DNA from 2 places in the Paenibacillus sp. OSY-SE genome. Region 1 is predicted to be linked to the other one. Evidence: a T-box and tRNA genes for the amino acid it is inferred to sense, from the RefSeq annotation. Region 1 holds a T-box; the other holds one or more tRNA genes.

Region 1 (8,108 bases):
GCAGCCTCATATGATTGTGAGCGATATCGTCTATAATCCGCTCGAGACCGCACTGGTGCAGGCCGCACAGCGGACAGGCTGCCGAACGCATAGCGGCCTCGGAATGTTCGTCTATCAGGGCGCGATCGCGTTTGAAATGTGGACCGGCAAACAGGCTCCTGCGGAGCTGATGAGACAAGAAGTATTACGTACGCTATAATAAACTGCAGGCGAACTCGTTCGGATTGTCGATGTCGGCATGGAAGTTAGTGAGGCCGCAGGTTACTTCATGTGCGTGCTCGAAAGGGACTTTTTGAGTACCTTTTTCAAGAATTTTATAACATTATGATACAGATAAGGCAGGTAAACATATGCTAACGGGTAAACAGAAACGCTATTTGCGATCTCTCGCACATCATGTACAGCCTATTTTTCAAGTAGGCAAGGGCGGAACGAACGATCAACTCATTCGTCACATTCAAGAAGCATTGGAAGTGCGCGAATTGATTAAAGTGTCGATCTTGAATAATTGTATGGAAGATCGCTATGAAGTGGCAGAGCAATTGTCTTCACGTTCGGGTGCAGAGCTTGTACAGGTTATCGGCAAGATGATTGTCCTGTATAAGGAGTCTGAAGAGAAAAAACAGATTGAATTGCCTTAATCGGCACAGGAGGCCTACCCATGAAACAAATCGGCATCATGGGCGGTACGTTTGACCCGATACATCTCGGACATCTGGTCGCTGCGGAGTGTGCGCTGGAAGCGGCACGGCTGGATGAAGTGTGGTTCATGCCGGCTAGCGTTCCTCCACATAAATCCCGCCAGCCGTTCGCTTCTATTGAGCAACGTCTGGAGATGACGAAGCTTGCGGTGCAGGGAAATCCGTGCTTTCGAGTGAGCGACTGGGAGTATGCGAGCGGAGGAGTATCGTATACAGTAGATACTGCAACAGGCTTGCGGGAGACGCATCCAGATGTGGAATGGTCATGGATCATCGGAGGCGATATGGTCGCTTATTTGCCGCAATGGCATCGTATCGATGAATTAATGACCAGCATAACATTTATTGGGCTCCGACGTCCGGGAACGCCGTGGCACTTGGATATGCTGCCCGTTGCATGGCGTGAACGCATTAGCGCTGCATACATGCCGCAAATGGACATATCGTCTACGATGATTAGACAGCGCCTTGCTGAGGGCAGATCCATTCGTTACTTGGTGCCGGATGCGGTTGAACAATATATAGCAAGGTGGGGGCTTTATGAATCAAGTACGCGAAGAAATGATTGAGTCCGTCCAAGCTCAAATGCCGGAACAGCGCTGGCAGCATACTCAAGGAGTAATGGATACGGCGATCCGGCTCGCGAACAAATACGGAGCAGACCCAATCAAGGCGGAGGCAGCAGCCATTCTGCATGATGTAGCCAAATACTGGCCGACGGCGCGAATGGAAGAGATCATCCGCGAGCAGCATATGCCGCCGGAGCTGCTGCAGCATGACAAGCAGTTGTGGCACGCTCCTGTCGGAGCATATGTCGCTCAGCATGAATATGGGATCGAAGACAAAGAAATACTGGATGCCATACGGTATCATACATCAGGACGCGTTCATATGACGCTGCTGGACAAAATCGTATGTTTGGCAGATTATATCGAACCTGGACGCGATTTTCCAGGTGTTGACCGCATACGCGAGTTGGCAGAGCGCGATGTGAACACGGCCCTCGTAGCGGGGTTTGATTCGACGATCAGCTTCTTGCTCGCCAAACGCAGGCGCGTCTTTCCGCTTACGATACTGGCAAGAAACAGTTTGATTGAAGAGCTGGAACAAGAGCTTTACAAATGAGATGGAGGTTGAACAATGGCAATCACTTCAAAACAATTGCTTGAGATCGCCGTAGACGCGGCTGAAGATAAAAAGGCGATGAATCTCGTCGTCCTGGATTTGCAAGGCATTTCCCTCATAGCGGACTACTTTGTCGTCTGTCACGGGAACTCGGACACTCAGGTCCAAGCTATTACGAACGAAATTCGCAAGCGCGCACATGAAGCAGGCGTTCACATTCGCGGTACGGAAGGGTTTGATTCGGCACGCTGGGTTCTTGTGGATATGGGCGATGTCATCGTGCATGTGTTCCATCGCGACGAACGGGAATACTACAGCATTGAGAAGCTGTGGTCCGATGCGAAAGTTGTGGAAATGGCATGACCTTGGTTGCAGGTATGATTCAACAATTAACGGTTGCGCGTGAAGTCTCTCCATATGGTTATTTTTTAACAGATGGCGAACTGGACGTGCTGCTGCACTACTCGGAAATGACCGGACCGATAAAGCCAGGCGAACAGGTGGATGTATTTCTGTTCTTCGATACAGAAGACCGACTAGCCTCCACGATGAAGCGCCCGTATTTGACACTTGGCGAAGTAGCTTGTCTGAAGGTGGCCGATATCCACCCGAAGTACGGCTGCTTCTTGGAAATGGGCATTGGACGCCAATTGCTGCTGCCGAGGGGCGAACTGCCGGAATACGAACCGCTTCATCCTCAGTTGGGTGATGATGTGTACGTCAAAATGGCACACGATAAGTTTGGCCGTCTCGTTGCACTTCCCGCGCGGGAGGACGATTTGATTCCGCTCGTTTTTCATGCGCCGGAAGCATGGCTCAATACTTGGCATGAGGCGATTGTGTACCGTGCTCTGAAGATGGGGACGTTCTTCGTGATCGACGGCGCTCCGCTTGGCTTCGGCATCATCGGCCTGCTGCATGAATCCCAACGCCCGCGGCCGCTCCGGCTCGGTGAACGGGTTCGTGTTCGAATTACGCACGTGCGCGAGGACGGGCGCGTAAACGTCACGACCGCAGAACGCAAGGAAGTCGGCATGGATAAGGATGCGGATCGGTTGTTCCGTTTCTTGAAGGAGCGCCCGAACGGGACGATGCCATACTCGGATGAGACGCCGGCTGATATCGTGAAGCAGCGCTTTAACATGAGCAAATCCGCATTTAAGAGATCGATCGGCCGCTTGATGAAAGCGGGACTTATTGACCAGAACGGAAGCTGGACGGAGTTGACTCAAGCAGGGAAGGATCTGGCAGCCGATGAATTGGCGGGCGTGCTGCAGCAGGCGCAGTCGGAGCCGCGCAAGCCGAGCCGTTAAAAGAGGTTGTCCAAAAGGGCCCCTTTTCAGCACCGGACTTTCGAGAGTGAATGCAGGATTCGATGTTGAATGACATCTTAGGATGCTTCGTAATCAAAAAGGGACGGGATGAGGAAGGACGAGAGTAATGGAATCGTACGGTCGATTTGCAGAGGTGTATGACCGCTTAATGGCGGATATGCCCTATGAAGAATGGATTGCTTTCGCCGAAGCGGCATGGCAGCGATACGGAAGCGGGAAGCCTGAACGCGTTGTTGATCTTGGATGTGGAACTGGCAATATTTCACTGCCGTTAGCGGCGCTAGGCTATGAGGTCATTGGGATAGATCTATCTGAGACGATGCTATCCATCGCCCAGAACAAGATGGCTGCTCATCCTCCGCTGCAGGGGAACATGCAATGGGTGTGCCAAGATATGCGTCACTGGTCAGTTCCTAATTCCGTGGATGCAGTCGTTTCCTTTTGCGATTGCTTGAACTATATTACGGAACAAAGTGAAGTCAAGCAGGTGCTCCAGGCGACTTACGACCAGTTGCGTCCGGGTGGAATATTTCTCTTCGATGTGCTGTCTATACGCCAATTTGAAGAGTATGCGAGTACGCAGCCTTTTGCCTATGATGAGGAAGACATCGCCTACATATGGTTCTCCGATTTCGATGAGGGACGCAAGGAGATCGAGCATCAGCTGACGTTGTTTGTTCGTCAAGAGAACGGCGGTTTGTTTGAACGGGTGGATGAAGCCCATGTGCAGCGCGCCTATGATATTCAGTGGCTTGCACAAAGTTTAAGAGATGCCGGTTTCAATAAGATTGAGATGTTTGCCGATTTTACATGGGAGAAGCCGGATGCTGATGCGCAGCGAATTTTCTTCGTCGCGGTGAAAGAGGAAGCAGCGTGCTCGTGATGCGACAAACATTGACAATATGCGTTTTTTTCTTTACAATATAGCTACTTGCGACTGATCGCAGGTACATACACGTTACATTTGAATAGGTGTAGCAAAGACAACGAAGAGGAATAGTAGCTTGTCGACCATCTGTCAGAGAGCCGGTGTTGGGTGGGAACCGGTGGTGGAAGAAGGTGAACTCGCCTCAGAGTCGCGCAGCGGAAGCGGAAGGGCTATGCTGCGACGCGTCACCCGCGTTACAGGTGCAGAGGGAGTGAAAGGCAAAGCATGTCTTTCGCTAACTAGGGTGGTACCACGGGAATTATGCCTCTCGTCCCTAGCGATTACGCTACGGACGGGGGGCTTTTTTGCTGAATAATGGAGTTACGGCGTTGCATTATTACAGCTTGCATTATTGCTTAGGCACTTCAATGTGGCTTGCGCGTGCAGCTACATGGTGCAGCATGAGGAGGATTAGGATGAGTCAAGAAATAAAACAACAGCATGGCTATCAGCCACAATCCATCGAGCCGAAGTGGCAAACGTACTGGGATGAGCAGAAGACGTTTGCGACGCTTGAAGACGAAGATAAGCCAAAGTTCTACGCGCTCGATATGTTCCCTTATCCATCCGGCGCGGGCCTTCACGTAGGCCATCCGGAAGGATATACAGCAACCGATATCATCTCCCGTTACAAGCGGATGCAAGGATATAACGTGCTTCATCCGATGGCATGGGACGCCTTCGGACTGCCTGCCGAGCAGCATGCGCTCGATACGGGCGAGCATCCGCGCGACATTACGGTGAAGAATATCAACAACTACCGCCGCCAGATTAAATCTCTCGGCTTCTCGTACGATTGGGACCGCGAATTCAGCACGACCGATCCCGATTATTACAAATGGACCCAATGGATTTTCATCCAGCTGTACAAGAAGGGGCTTGCATACGTCTCGGAGCTTCCGGTGAACTGGTGTCCTGCGCTCGGTACGGTGCTGGCGAATGAAGAGGTTATCGACGGCAAGTCCGAACGCGGCGGCCATCCAGTCATCCGCAGGCCGATGCGTCAATGGGTGCTGCGAATTACAGAATACGCGGAGCGGCTGCTGGAAGATCTGGAAGAGCTGGATTGGCCGGAAAGCATCAAAGACATGCAGCGCAACTGGATCGGCAAATCGAAAGGCGCGGAAGCGCGCTTTGCGATTGACGGATTCGAGGATGAACTCGTCGTCTTCACGACGCGTCCCGATACGCTGTTCGGCGCGACCTATTGCGTTCTGGCGCCGGAGCACGAGCTCGTAGAGCGAATTACGACTCCGGAACAGCAAGCTGCCGTGAAGGCTTACCAAGATCAAGCTGCGCGCAAGAGCGACCTGGAGCGTACGGACTTGGCGAAAGACAAGACGGGCGTATTCACGGGCACCTATGCGGTGAATCCAGCCAATGGAGCTAAGCTGCCTATCTGGATCGCAGACTATGTGCTTGCCGGTTACGGTACGGGAGCGATTATGGCCGTTCCAGGCCATGACCAACGCGACTGGGAATTCGCGAAGCAGTTCGAGCTTCCAATTGTGGAGATCGTTGCAGGCGGCGACGTAGCGAAGGAAGCCTATTCCGGCGACGGCGCTCACGTTAATTCCGACTTCTTGAACGGCTTGTCGAACGAGCAGGCGATGGCTCGCATGATTGAATGGCTGGAAGCGGAAGGCAAAGGGAAAGGCAAGATCACGTATCGTTTGCGTGACTGGCTGTTCAGCCGTCAGCGCTACTGGGGTGAGCCGATTCCGATTCTTCATCTGGAAGACGGCACGATAAAGCCGGTACCGGAATCCGAACTGCCGGTCATGCTGCCGGATATCGAACAGATCCGTCCTTCCGGTACGGGAGAATCGCCGCTTGCGAACGTGACCGAGTGGGTGAATACGGTCGATTCCGAGACGGGGCTCAAGGCGCGCCGCGAGACGAATACGATGCCGCAATGGGCGGGAAGCTGCTGGTATTACCTGCGCTTCATCGATCCGAAGAACGAGAATGAGCTCTGTTCGAAGGAGAAGCTGGCGAAATGGCTTCCGGTGGACTTGTATATCGGAGGAGTGGAGCATGCGGTGCTTCATTTGCTCTATGCCCGTTTCTGGCACAAGGTGCTCTACGATCTCGGTGTCGTGGAGACGAAGGAGCCATTCTATAAGCTGGTCAACCAAGGGATGATTCTCGGTACAAACGGCGAGAAAATGTCTAAATCCCGCGGCAACGTGATCAACCCGGACAATATTGTTAACGAGTTCGGCGGCGACACGCTCCGCATGTATGAAATGTTCATGGGGCCGCTGGAAGTGACCAAACCTTGGAACACGAACGGCGTGGAAGGCATGTTCCGCTTCCTGAACCGGATCTGGCGCTTGTTTGTAAATGAAGAGGACCAATTGAACAGCAAAATCGTTGACGGGAATGCGGACGATGCATTTTTGCGCACATGGCATAAGACCGTGAAGAAAGTTACCGAAGACATGGAGAACTTGCGCTTCAACACGGCGATTAGCCAGCTGATGATTTTCATCAATGAAGCGTACAAGACCGATGTTCTGCCGCGGCAAGCAATGGAGAATTTCGTGCAAATGCTGTCGCCGCTTGCACCGCATATTGCCGAAGAGCTATGGCTGCGTCTCGGCCATAACGAATCGATTACGTACGTGTCATGGCCGACTTATGACGAAGCGTTGACGATAGATGCCGAAGTGGAAATCGTCATTCAAGTAAATGGGAAAATAGCGGATCGCATGAACGTAGCTGCCGATGCTGACGAAGCTGCTATGCAAGAAAAAGCGATGTCCCTGCAGAACGTTCAAGATGCCATTGCTGGCAAGACCGTTCGCAAAGTCATCGCAGTAAAAGGCCGTCTCGTCAATATTGTGGTCGGTTAACTTCATGGTCGCAGAGTTGAGCGTGGACCTTCTCTAGGTCCTCCTCATATTTCGCGTGAGTGACTCCAATGAGCTTCTGGAACACACCTTCTAGTTCTTCATTCAACAGCCGCAGCGCCTCGGCGGTAATGCCGCCGGGGACCGCTACGCGCTGCTGCAGCAGCTCGAGCGTAAAGCCGCCTTCCGTTAACAGCTTGCCTGTTCCCAGCAACATTTCGCACGCCAGACGCGAAGCTTCTTCCTGGTCAATACCGGTCTCCTCTACAGCGGCTTCCACCCATTTTTGCAAGAAGAACGCAATAAATGCCGGTCCGCAGCTCGCCAAATCCGAAGTGATGCGAGTGAACTGTTCCGATACTTGCAGCGGACGACTGATGGCCATCATCAACTGCTCCAGCAGCAATCGATCTTCGGTCTGAATGCGGCCCCCATACATGCATAGCGATGCCCCGCTCCATACATAATTTGTGATGCTCGGAATAATTTTAGCGATTTTACAGTTTAAGCTATTTTCCAAATGCTTGATCAGAACCGGACTTGTGATGGACACAAGGATGAGTTCAGATCGCGCTGTCCCAGCGATCTCATCCAGCACATGCTTGAATTCCGATGGCTTAACGCATAAGAAGACGATGTCGCTCTGCTCCACCGTCTCCGTATTGCTAAGTGCGACTTGAAGTCCGGGGTATTGAGAAGCAAGGTTTTGCACTTTCTGTATCGTACGGTTGCTGGCAATGACCTGCTCCGGTTCCAAGGCTCCCGATTGAATGAGTGCTTCAATGATCGTCGAACCCATACTGCCCGTACCGATAAATCCGACCTTCACGGATGTTCCCTCCTTTGCTACACACTATTCATTTAACGCTGTAAAGCCACATTATACGATTAGCGCATGTTACTTCAAACTATATGATGGATTGGTTGACCATTATACCCTTATCGCTCTGTCGAAAGGAGTAGTAGCATGAAAGATTTCAAAATACCGTTCTCTTCTTTTTTGCAGCGCTGGTTCATGGGAACTAGCATCGCAATTATCGGGTTGGCCCTATGTATGTGGTTATGGCTCAGACCGCAGTGGGAACAAGAGACGGAGTCATGGCAACCTGTTAATGATGAAATTGCCCAGTTGCTGGGACCGCTTGAAGGCACAGAGTCTAATGAA
Region 2 (8,108 bases), on a different contig from region 1:
AGAAACGATCGAGCTGCCGCTTGCGCATATCATCCCTGAAGGCATTTCAAACCTTTTATTGCCGGTCTGCGTGTTTGCGTATTTGCTGTTTATCGATTGGCGGATGGCATTTGCATCCCTGCTAACCGTACCTATTGCGGCAATCGCCTTTGCTTATTTAATGAAATCCTTTAATAAGCAATATGCGTCTTACATGGAATCAAGCAATCACGTCAATAGTGTCATTGTGGAGTATGTAGAAGGAATTGAAGTCATCAAAACATTCAATCAATCATCGTCCTCTTATGAAAAGTTTGAGCAAGCCATTCAATCCTTTAAAGACTATACGCTGAGCTGGTTTCGCAATACCTGGAAGCTGATGAATTTCTCCAATGCCGTCTTGCCTTCAACCTTACTCGGTACTGTACCTGTCGGGATGTACTTGTATCAGACGGGGACATTGGGTCCTTCCGAGCTGGCGATTTGCTTCATTTTATCCTTGGGAATTGTTGGGCCGCTCACGAGCTTCACCTTATTTGTGAATAACGCGAAGACGATCGAATATGCCGTTATGGAAGTCAATGAATTTTTACAGTTAGAAGAGCTGGAGAATGCATCAGAACAAGTCCAATTCGATCAATACGGAGTAATCTTTACCGATGTTTCCTTCTCGTATTCAGCGCATTCGCAAGACACAGTGTCCGCACAAAACAAGGTGCTCAATTCGATCAATCTAACGTTTCCGGAAGGAAGCTTTACGGCACTGGTAGGCCCTTCGGGAAGCGGGAAATCGACCATTGCCAAATTGATTGCGAGGTTTTGGGATGTAACGGATGGGGAGATTTCGATTGGAAATGTTCCGCTCAAACAAATTCCCCTGGATCAATTAGCGAATACCGTCAGCTTCGTATCGCAAGACAATTTCCTGTTCGATTGCTCCTTGATCGACAACATTCGGCTCGGCGATCCGAATGCGACAGACGAAGAGGTGATTGCAGCGGCTAAGGCCGCTTGCTGCCATGATTTTATCGAGCAATTAGAGCATGGCTATCATTCTCTTGCCGGAGAGGTAGGGGGCAGGCTGTCCGGAGGAGAAAAGCAGCGAGTGGCAATTGCCAGAGCAATGCTAAAAAATGCTCCCATTATCATTTTGGATGAAGCGACCGCTTTTACCGATCCCGAGAATGAAGAGAAACTGCAGAAGTCGATTGCCGCTTTAACAAAAGGAAAGTCTTTGTTCGTCATTGCCCATAGATTGTCAACGATTCAGCATGCGGATCAAATTATCGTGCTCAATCATGGACAGATTGAATCAACAGGAAGTCATAACCAGCTTCTTCAGACATGCGAATTGTATCGGCATATGTGGGAGGCCCATATCGGCGCAAAAGCATGGGCAGCGAGCAGCAGTGCCAAGGAGGTGCATGCCAATGGTTAGATCGATCCAGCGTTTGCTGAATTGGACGGGTACTCGGCGAAAGCGTATCTATATCGGGTTTGTCTATTCTTTTTTCCATACTCTCTTCACCGCCTTGCCTGTCATCATTGCCGCTTATAGTTTAAAGCTGATTCTGGAAGATATGAATGGCAAGGAGTCGCTCGCGACAAGCTCTATCGTGTATATCGCCATTTCTATGGTGATAGCTGTGGCCGGCCGTTTTATGTTTGGCTATCTTCGTGCATCCACGCAAGAAAGTGTGGGGTATGAAGTGACGGCTGAACAACGAATTCACATTGGCGGACTCTTAAAGCGGGTATCATTGGGTTTTTTTCATCGTAAAAAAGCGGGAGATATTACTTCGGCTGTAACGACAGATTTATCCTTTATCGAAATGCACGGCATGAAGATGATCGATGTCATCGTAAACGGCTACATCAGTGTATTTACCCTAGTTCTGTGCTTGGCTTTTTATCATTATGCAGTTGCGCTTGCGGCTATTGCAGGCATTGCGTGTTCTGCACTATTCTTAAAATTGCTGCGCAGCAAAAGTGAAGAGAATGCGCCGATTCATCAGCAAGCCAAGGATCGCATGATTTCAGCGACGATTGAGTATATTCGGGGAATGCCTGAAGTGAAAGCCTATCATCAGCAGGGCTTTACGAAAGAAAGTATTCATAAGGCGTATGAAATGGGCAAAGAGATCAATATCAAAATCGAAAAAAATTATATGCCGTACAATAGCCTGCATCTGCTCTCCCTTCATGCTGCTTCAACTGGCATCGTTGCCGTCTCAGCATGGCTGGCGATGAATGAAATCATTCCGTTATCGACGATGATCATGATGGTTATTTTTTCATTCGTGATCTTTAGTCAGGTTGAAGCGATGAATAACGCCTCCCATGTATTGAAGGTGATTGACGCAACGCTGGACAAGCTGGAAGAGATGAATGAGACGGAGGTTCTGGATAAGCATAGTAAAGAAATCCATTTGGAGAAATTTGATATTCAATTCACGAATGTATCGTTTGGCTATGAGCGACGGCAGGTGATTCGGGACGTTTCCTTTACGGTTCCGGAACATACAACTACGGCAATCGTCGGACCTTCCGGAAGCGGGAAAACAACGCTATGCAAGCTGATCGCGAGATTTTATGATGTGGATCAGGGGCAGATCGAAATTGGCGGAGTAAATATCCGCGAGGTTACGAGTGAAAGCTTGTTGAAAAATATGAGTATCGTATTCCAAAAGGTGTATTTGTTTCATGATACCATACTAAACAATATACGCTTCGGAAAGCCGGATGCCACCTTGGAGGAAGTCGTGGAGGTATCTCAAAAGGCACGCTGCCATGAGTTTATTATGGCATTGCCGGATGGCTATGACACGATGGTTGGAGAAGGCGGATCAACGTTGTCGGGCGGTGAAAAACAACGGCTTTCCATTGCAAGGGCGATGCTGAAAGATGCGCCTATTATTATTCTGGACGAAGCAACGGCAAGTATTGATCCGGAAAACGAGCATGAAATTCAAGCAGCGATCAGTGCGCTAGTTGCAGGCAAGACGATCCTTATTATTGCGCACCGTTTAGCGACCATCCAAAATGCGGATCAAATTATTGTGCTTGATAATGGCGGAATCGCTCAAAGGGGAACGCATGAAGACTTAATAAAAGAAGACGGAATTTATAAGAACTTTTTGCAAATAAGAAAAAGAGCAGAAGGTTGGAGTTTATGATTAATAGGTTTGATAATGATCGTGGAGGTTCGAGCCCTCTCACCAGTGACTTTAGCGTAGAATGAAACGATTCAATGGGGGCATTATCAGCGGGCGTTCCCTTGCGGGACATGCTCATGATAATGCCTTTTCCTTTTACGGCTTCCTGATAAGCCTGAGACGTATATCTTGGTTAATTTAAATAAGTGATGGTAGGTATGGCTTCGACTCCGCTTGCATAGTAGAAGTTAAGAACGCTAAAAAAGTCAATTGCCTTGTTTTCGTTTAAATCATACACGAGAATGTGGTCGCCCCAATTCTCCAAATCGTCCTCGTCAATCCGTCTCGGAGTTGTTTTTCCCAGCGTATCTACAAATGAGTTATCGTATTCATGGTTAGGTCCGGATTGATAAGCGGACACGAAATACGTAAATAGCGTCCCTTTATCCACATAGATAAGAATCGCCTTATTGGAAGACGCGGATGATGAAGAATAATTGACCGGAGCGGAAATGGACTTTATTTTGACGCTAGATATGTCATGCGAGCGATGGGTATATCCACTTCCCCAAGAGTTAGTAAACTCGCGCTTCCAATCAAGATGTGGATTTTCTCCCTTTCCCGTACCAACGTAAACCCCATTGGAATAAACGGCGCCATCCGGATACTCTGCCACTACATTCAATAAGGAAGCGGAAGCGTGCAATATGCTTGAATAATTTGCCTTATTCAGGGCATTCATCCGAATTGTATAAGAATCGCCAACTGTTCCATCGGAATAGACGCGAATGGCGTAATCTCCTGCAGGCAGCTCTTTCAAGGAGACTTGATGGCCTGCAGAGACTGACACGTTAGTCGCTGCAGCTTCTCCAGTGTTCCAATCAACCAGATACAGCCGCGCCACATAAGCGGAGTTGCTGGACACCAGGTTCATGATCATGCTTCTGTCACTAGGAACTTTAAAAAACCACAAATCATCAGGGTCCTCGGCAGTTAGGGTGTCATTAAAATTCATGAGCGCGTCGGCAACATTATAGGAAGACTTTGTTGAAAAGGAAGGCTCAAGGGTGATGTTGTCGTCTTTCTGTTCAATGAGTGCATCAACAGCAGTCATATCAAGCAAATCCGGGAATGCTGGAACAGAAAACCGATTTACGGTTTCCGGAGTGAGCGGCTGAATGGCCTCTGCACTTTCTGGTGCCGATTCTGCTGAAACGGGTACAGTAAAAACGCTGAAAAATAAAGCCAATATCATGATAACGCTTAATGCTTTGGAACTTTGTCTTTTTCTCATTTAAACCTTCTCCTTTTTCAGATTATTTTAGGCAACCCAGCTAAGATGACATCCATCATGTGGAAATATAAAGTAAATTAATACCTATATGTACCATTTATAGTAGACTTCATCCTGTCGGATTGCAATATGATTTTCATTCGTTTGAATAATGTTCATAATTTTCAGAACAAGCACGTGACAAGTAGAGAAAAAAATCGCAAACTTGGTACAGCAATGTTATCGAGCCTGTGCTCCCTATTCCCCAAGCATTTCATGTATCGGCAGAGAATCATGTATAATGTAAAGCATCGCATGGCACGGTTGCCGGAAAGGAGGATGTCATCTATGAAAGCATTGGCAGCTCAGAGGTGTATCGAGATCAGGAGAAAAATTGAATGCACAGTGGAGCGAATTACGGAGACCTCCTTCCATATGAAGCTGTACAGCCATGAGATTACCGTGAAAGAGGAACGGATTGCAATGGATAGAATTTACGATATTTCGTACTACCGAAAAAGCCGAGAAGAAGATGCTATCGGTTTCCTCTACTTGCATACCAATCGAGGCGTTCAGACGTATTACGTAAAAGACGATCCGACTCAATTTATAGAAGCCTATAGAAAGCTGAATGAGTTAAATAGAAAAAAATGAGCAAGAAGCTCAGATAGAAAAAATTGCATATGTTCATTCGTTTCAACACGCTTGACACGGTTAACACATCATTATATACTAATGAAGTGTTGAGGCCGCATCAGGTCTCAGAACGATAACATAATCATAGTTTGCGGTCATGGCGGAATTGGCAGACGCGCTAGATTCAGGTTCTAGTGTCAGCAATGACGTGGAGGTTCGAGTCCTCTTGACCGCACCACCAATGTAAACGACAGTCCTTGCGAGCAGCAAGGGCTTTTTTGTTGTGCCGCGCTCTTTTCCCTCGGAAAGCCTCAAAATGGTAAAGATGAGTTGAAAATTTGATACCATGTAAAATGGAACAAATGGAAGATCGTACCCGAATGAAAGCGATGTATTCGTTTTCTTTAAAATTAAAGCGGTTTTACTTTTGGGTAATGAATAGGATAGTTTGATAATAGAAAAGATTTCATGCTCGTTTTCAGAAAGAAGGTGAAACAAATAGAATACCGGTGACATTCTCTCCGGCAGCTCACGCATTTACTCCCCATCAATAAGACATCTAAGAGATAACCCGCATTTTCACAGTGGAAGAACATACATCCATAGTGCCTGCAGAATATAGAGAACTTCCGCCTAACGCCATTACTGTATCATGCATTATCGTGTAGAAAGATAAGAAGGAGTGGGCGCTATGCAATACTTTTTTTATGTAACGACAACTGTATTTCTAGTATTTCAATTGCTATATACCATCGTCCCCTTATTATTCAGCAAAGTAAAAAAATTAGACAACAATCTTTCCGAAAAATCAATATCGGTGCTGGTCCCCGCTTATAACGAGGAGCTTACCATTGCAAATTGCATCAAAGCGATGGAGGGGCTGAATTACGGCAACCATGAAGTCATCATCATAAACGACGGTTCGAAGGATGATACATTCCGGCGGCTTCATGAGCTGCTGGAGTTGGAGCCCATTGACAGAAAACCGGATCAAAAGCTTGCTTATAAGGAGATTAAAGGGATATATGGCTCGAAAATCTATCAAAATATATTCGTCATCGACAAATTGAACGGTGGAAAAGCGGATTCCTTAAATGCGGGCATCGATTGTGCTCAATCCGACATTGTCATAACGCTGGATGCGGACAGCATGCTCGAAGTCAATTCGCTTAAATATGTCAATCAATATTTCCATGACAAGGATATAATCGCACTGGGCGGCACCGTTAAAATCGTGCAAGGCGCCCAAAAAAAGAACGGAGTCATCGTAGAGCAATTTGCGGGCAAAGGGATTATCAAAAGCCAAATTATCAATTACATTCATGGTTTCTATGTCCGGAAATTAACGCAATCTGTATTTAATTCCATTGTTGTCATCTCAGGCGCATTCGGCGCGTTCTACAAAGAGATCTTGATCCAAGTTAATGGCTTCAGAAGCACTGTTGGAGAGGATATCGACATCACCCTGAAAATTCATGAGTATTTGAAGGCGAATAAGTTGAAGCAGAAGCTGGTGTATGCCCCGGAAGCGGTATGCTATACGGAATGTCCGGAAAATATCCCCAACTTCTATAAGCAGCGGATCCGATGGCAAAAGGCTTTTGTCGATTGCATCTTAATATATTGGTCCAAACTGTCGGAAAAGTTCAGCTTGGGCGTCAGCCTGTTTTTTGCGATTGACGGTTTTGTATTGGGAACGCTGACCGCCTTCACAACCATTTTTTATTTGCTGCAAATCGCGCTTTTTGGCGGCGACATCATTCAAGCGCTTATGATGTTAAGCATCACATTAATCGTGAATGCCACACAAATTATCATCTCGCTGTACCTGTGCAAAAAATACGAAAGCAGTTATGCGTTCAAGGATTATTTGAAAATGTTCTTATTCAGCCAGTATGAATTGTTAACGTACCGAAATTTATTGCTTTATTTAAATATTGTCGGAACCTTTAAATATTTCGACAATGATGAAGGCTGGGGTTATGTAGAGCGCAAAGGGGTTGCAACCATCAGTTAATTTTGCCCAAACAGATCATATAGGCTAACTTAGGAGGCTGCCATGGAGAGTGTTTTCAAAAATAATAGAATTATATACATTGACATATTGCGGATCATTTCCATTATAGCTGTTATTGTGCTGCATATTACCGCGGATTTGCTGACCAGAACGAACGATTTTGACACCCCGTCATGGTGGGTCAGCAATGTGTTCAATTCCATTTCGAGATTTGCGGTTCCTGTATTTTTCATGATTAGCGGAGCGATGATACTGCGGATTGACGTCCAATCATACAGGGACTTCTACATAAAAAGAGTATTGCCTTTAGTCATCTCGCTAGTGAGCTGGTCTTTGATTTATGCCTTGTACACGCAATATTTTATCGTTAACAGCCACATGAACGTCTATCAATTTCTCGGAGATTTCGCTTATAAATTACTGACAGACGGGAACTATATTCATTTATGGTTTTTGTATGCTATCATCGCTATTTATATGACGGTTCCTTTGATTAGCAAATTGGTGAAGGCGTGCAGCGAGAAGGATTTGCGTTATTATTTGACGCTCTGGTTCATTATCAGCATCCTGTATCGCTTGATATCTGATATCGTGCTTAAAGCAACTTCGCAATATATAAATATACCTATTTTGAACATTCCTTTTTTTACGGGTTTTTTGGGGTATTTTGTATTGGGATACTATATGTTTACATATGGGCTGCCGGAGAGACCGAAAAGATTATTTTTTAATTTGGGCATTATCTCGTTTTTTGTTACTCCGGTGGCGACTTATTTTGCATCTCTGTACAACGGCGTGCTGGATGAAATGTTTTACGGGAATTATTCCATCACGACGTTCTTTATGGCCATAGCCATGTTTATTTACTTTCAAGAGAAAGACAGCTCATTAAGGGAAAAAGTAAATCACAAAATCAAAAAAATGATCGGTTCCGTGTCAAAAGCGAGCTTCAGCATTTATCTTATTCATTTGCTAATCGAATTGCTCGTATCCCGCCGGGCTGACACCGAGGGAACGCTGCTGCAAACTTCGTTCAACCTTGCGTTTA

The links. The T-box of region 1 lies ahead of leuS (leucine--tRNA ligase). A T-box ahead of a tRNA ligase gene usually reads a tRNA of that ligase, here a tRNA-Leu.
Region 2: it encodes a tRNA-Leu, which carries the amino acid that the T-box ahead of leuS (leucine--tRNA ligase) is inferred to sense. The anticodon was not compared.

Annotation. Positions count from the first base shown of each region.
Region 1 covers NZ_ALKF01000190.1:96,324-104,431, reverse strand. The annotation lists gene aroE (shikimate dehydrogenase) at 1-199, shown strand, start outside; gene yhbY (ribosome assembly RNA-binding protein YhbY) at 351-641, shown strand; gene A372_RS0119395 (nicotinate-nucleotide adenylyltransferase) at 662-1,270, shown strand; gene yqeK (bis(5'-nucleosyl)-tetraphosphatase (symmetrical) YqeK) at 1,242-1,826, shown strand; gene rsfS (ribosome silencing factor) at 1,842-2,189, shown strand; gene A372_RS0119380 (CvfB family protein) at 2,186-3,139, shown strand; gene A372_RS0119375 (class I SAM-dependent DNA methyltransferase) at 3,267-4,043, shown strand; T-box leader at 4,138-4,367, shown strand; gene leuS (leucine--tRNA ligase) at 4,505-6,946, shown strand; gene comER (late competence protein ComER) at 6,927-7,772, opposite strand; gene A372_RS35540 (ComEA family DNA-binding protein) at 7,911-8,108, shown strand, end outside.
Region 2 covers NZ_ALKF01000202.1:142,131-150,238, forward strand. The annotation lists gene A372_RS0128525 (ABC transporter ATP-binding protein) at 1-1,417, shown strand, start outside; gene A372_RS0128530 (ABC transporter ATP-binding protein) at 1,410-3,155, shown strand; partial or broken gene A372_RS37730 (IS3 family transposase) at 3,202-3,321, opposite strand; gene A372_RS0128535 (hypothetical protein) at 3,328-4,428, opposite strand; gene A372_RS0128540 (hypothetical protein) at 4,756-5,061, shown strand; tRNA gene A372_RS0128545 (tRNA-Leu) at 5,195-5,281, shown strand; gene A372_RS0128550 (glycosyltransferase family 2 protein) at 5,735-7,060, shown strand; gene A372_RS0128555 (acyltransferase) at 7,103-8,108, shown strand, end outside.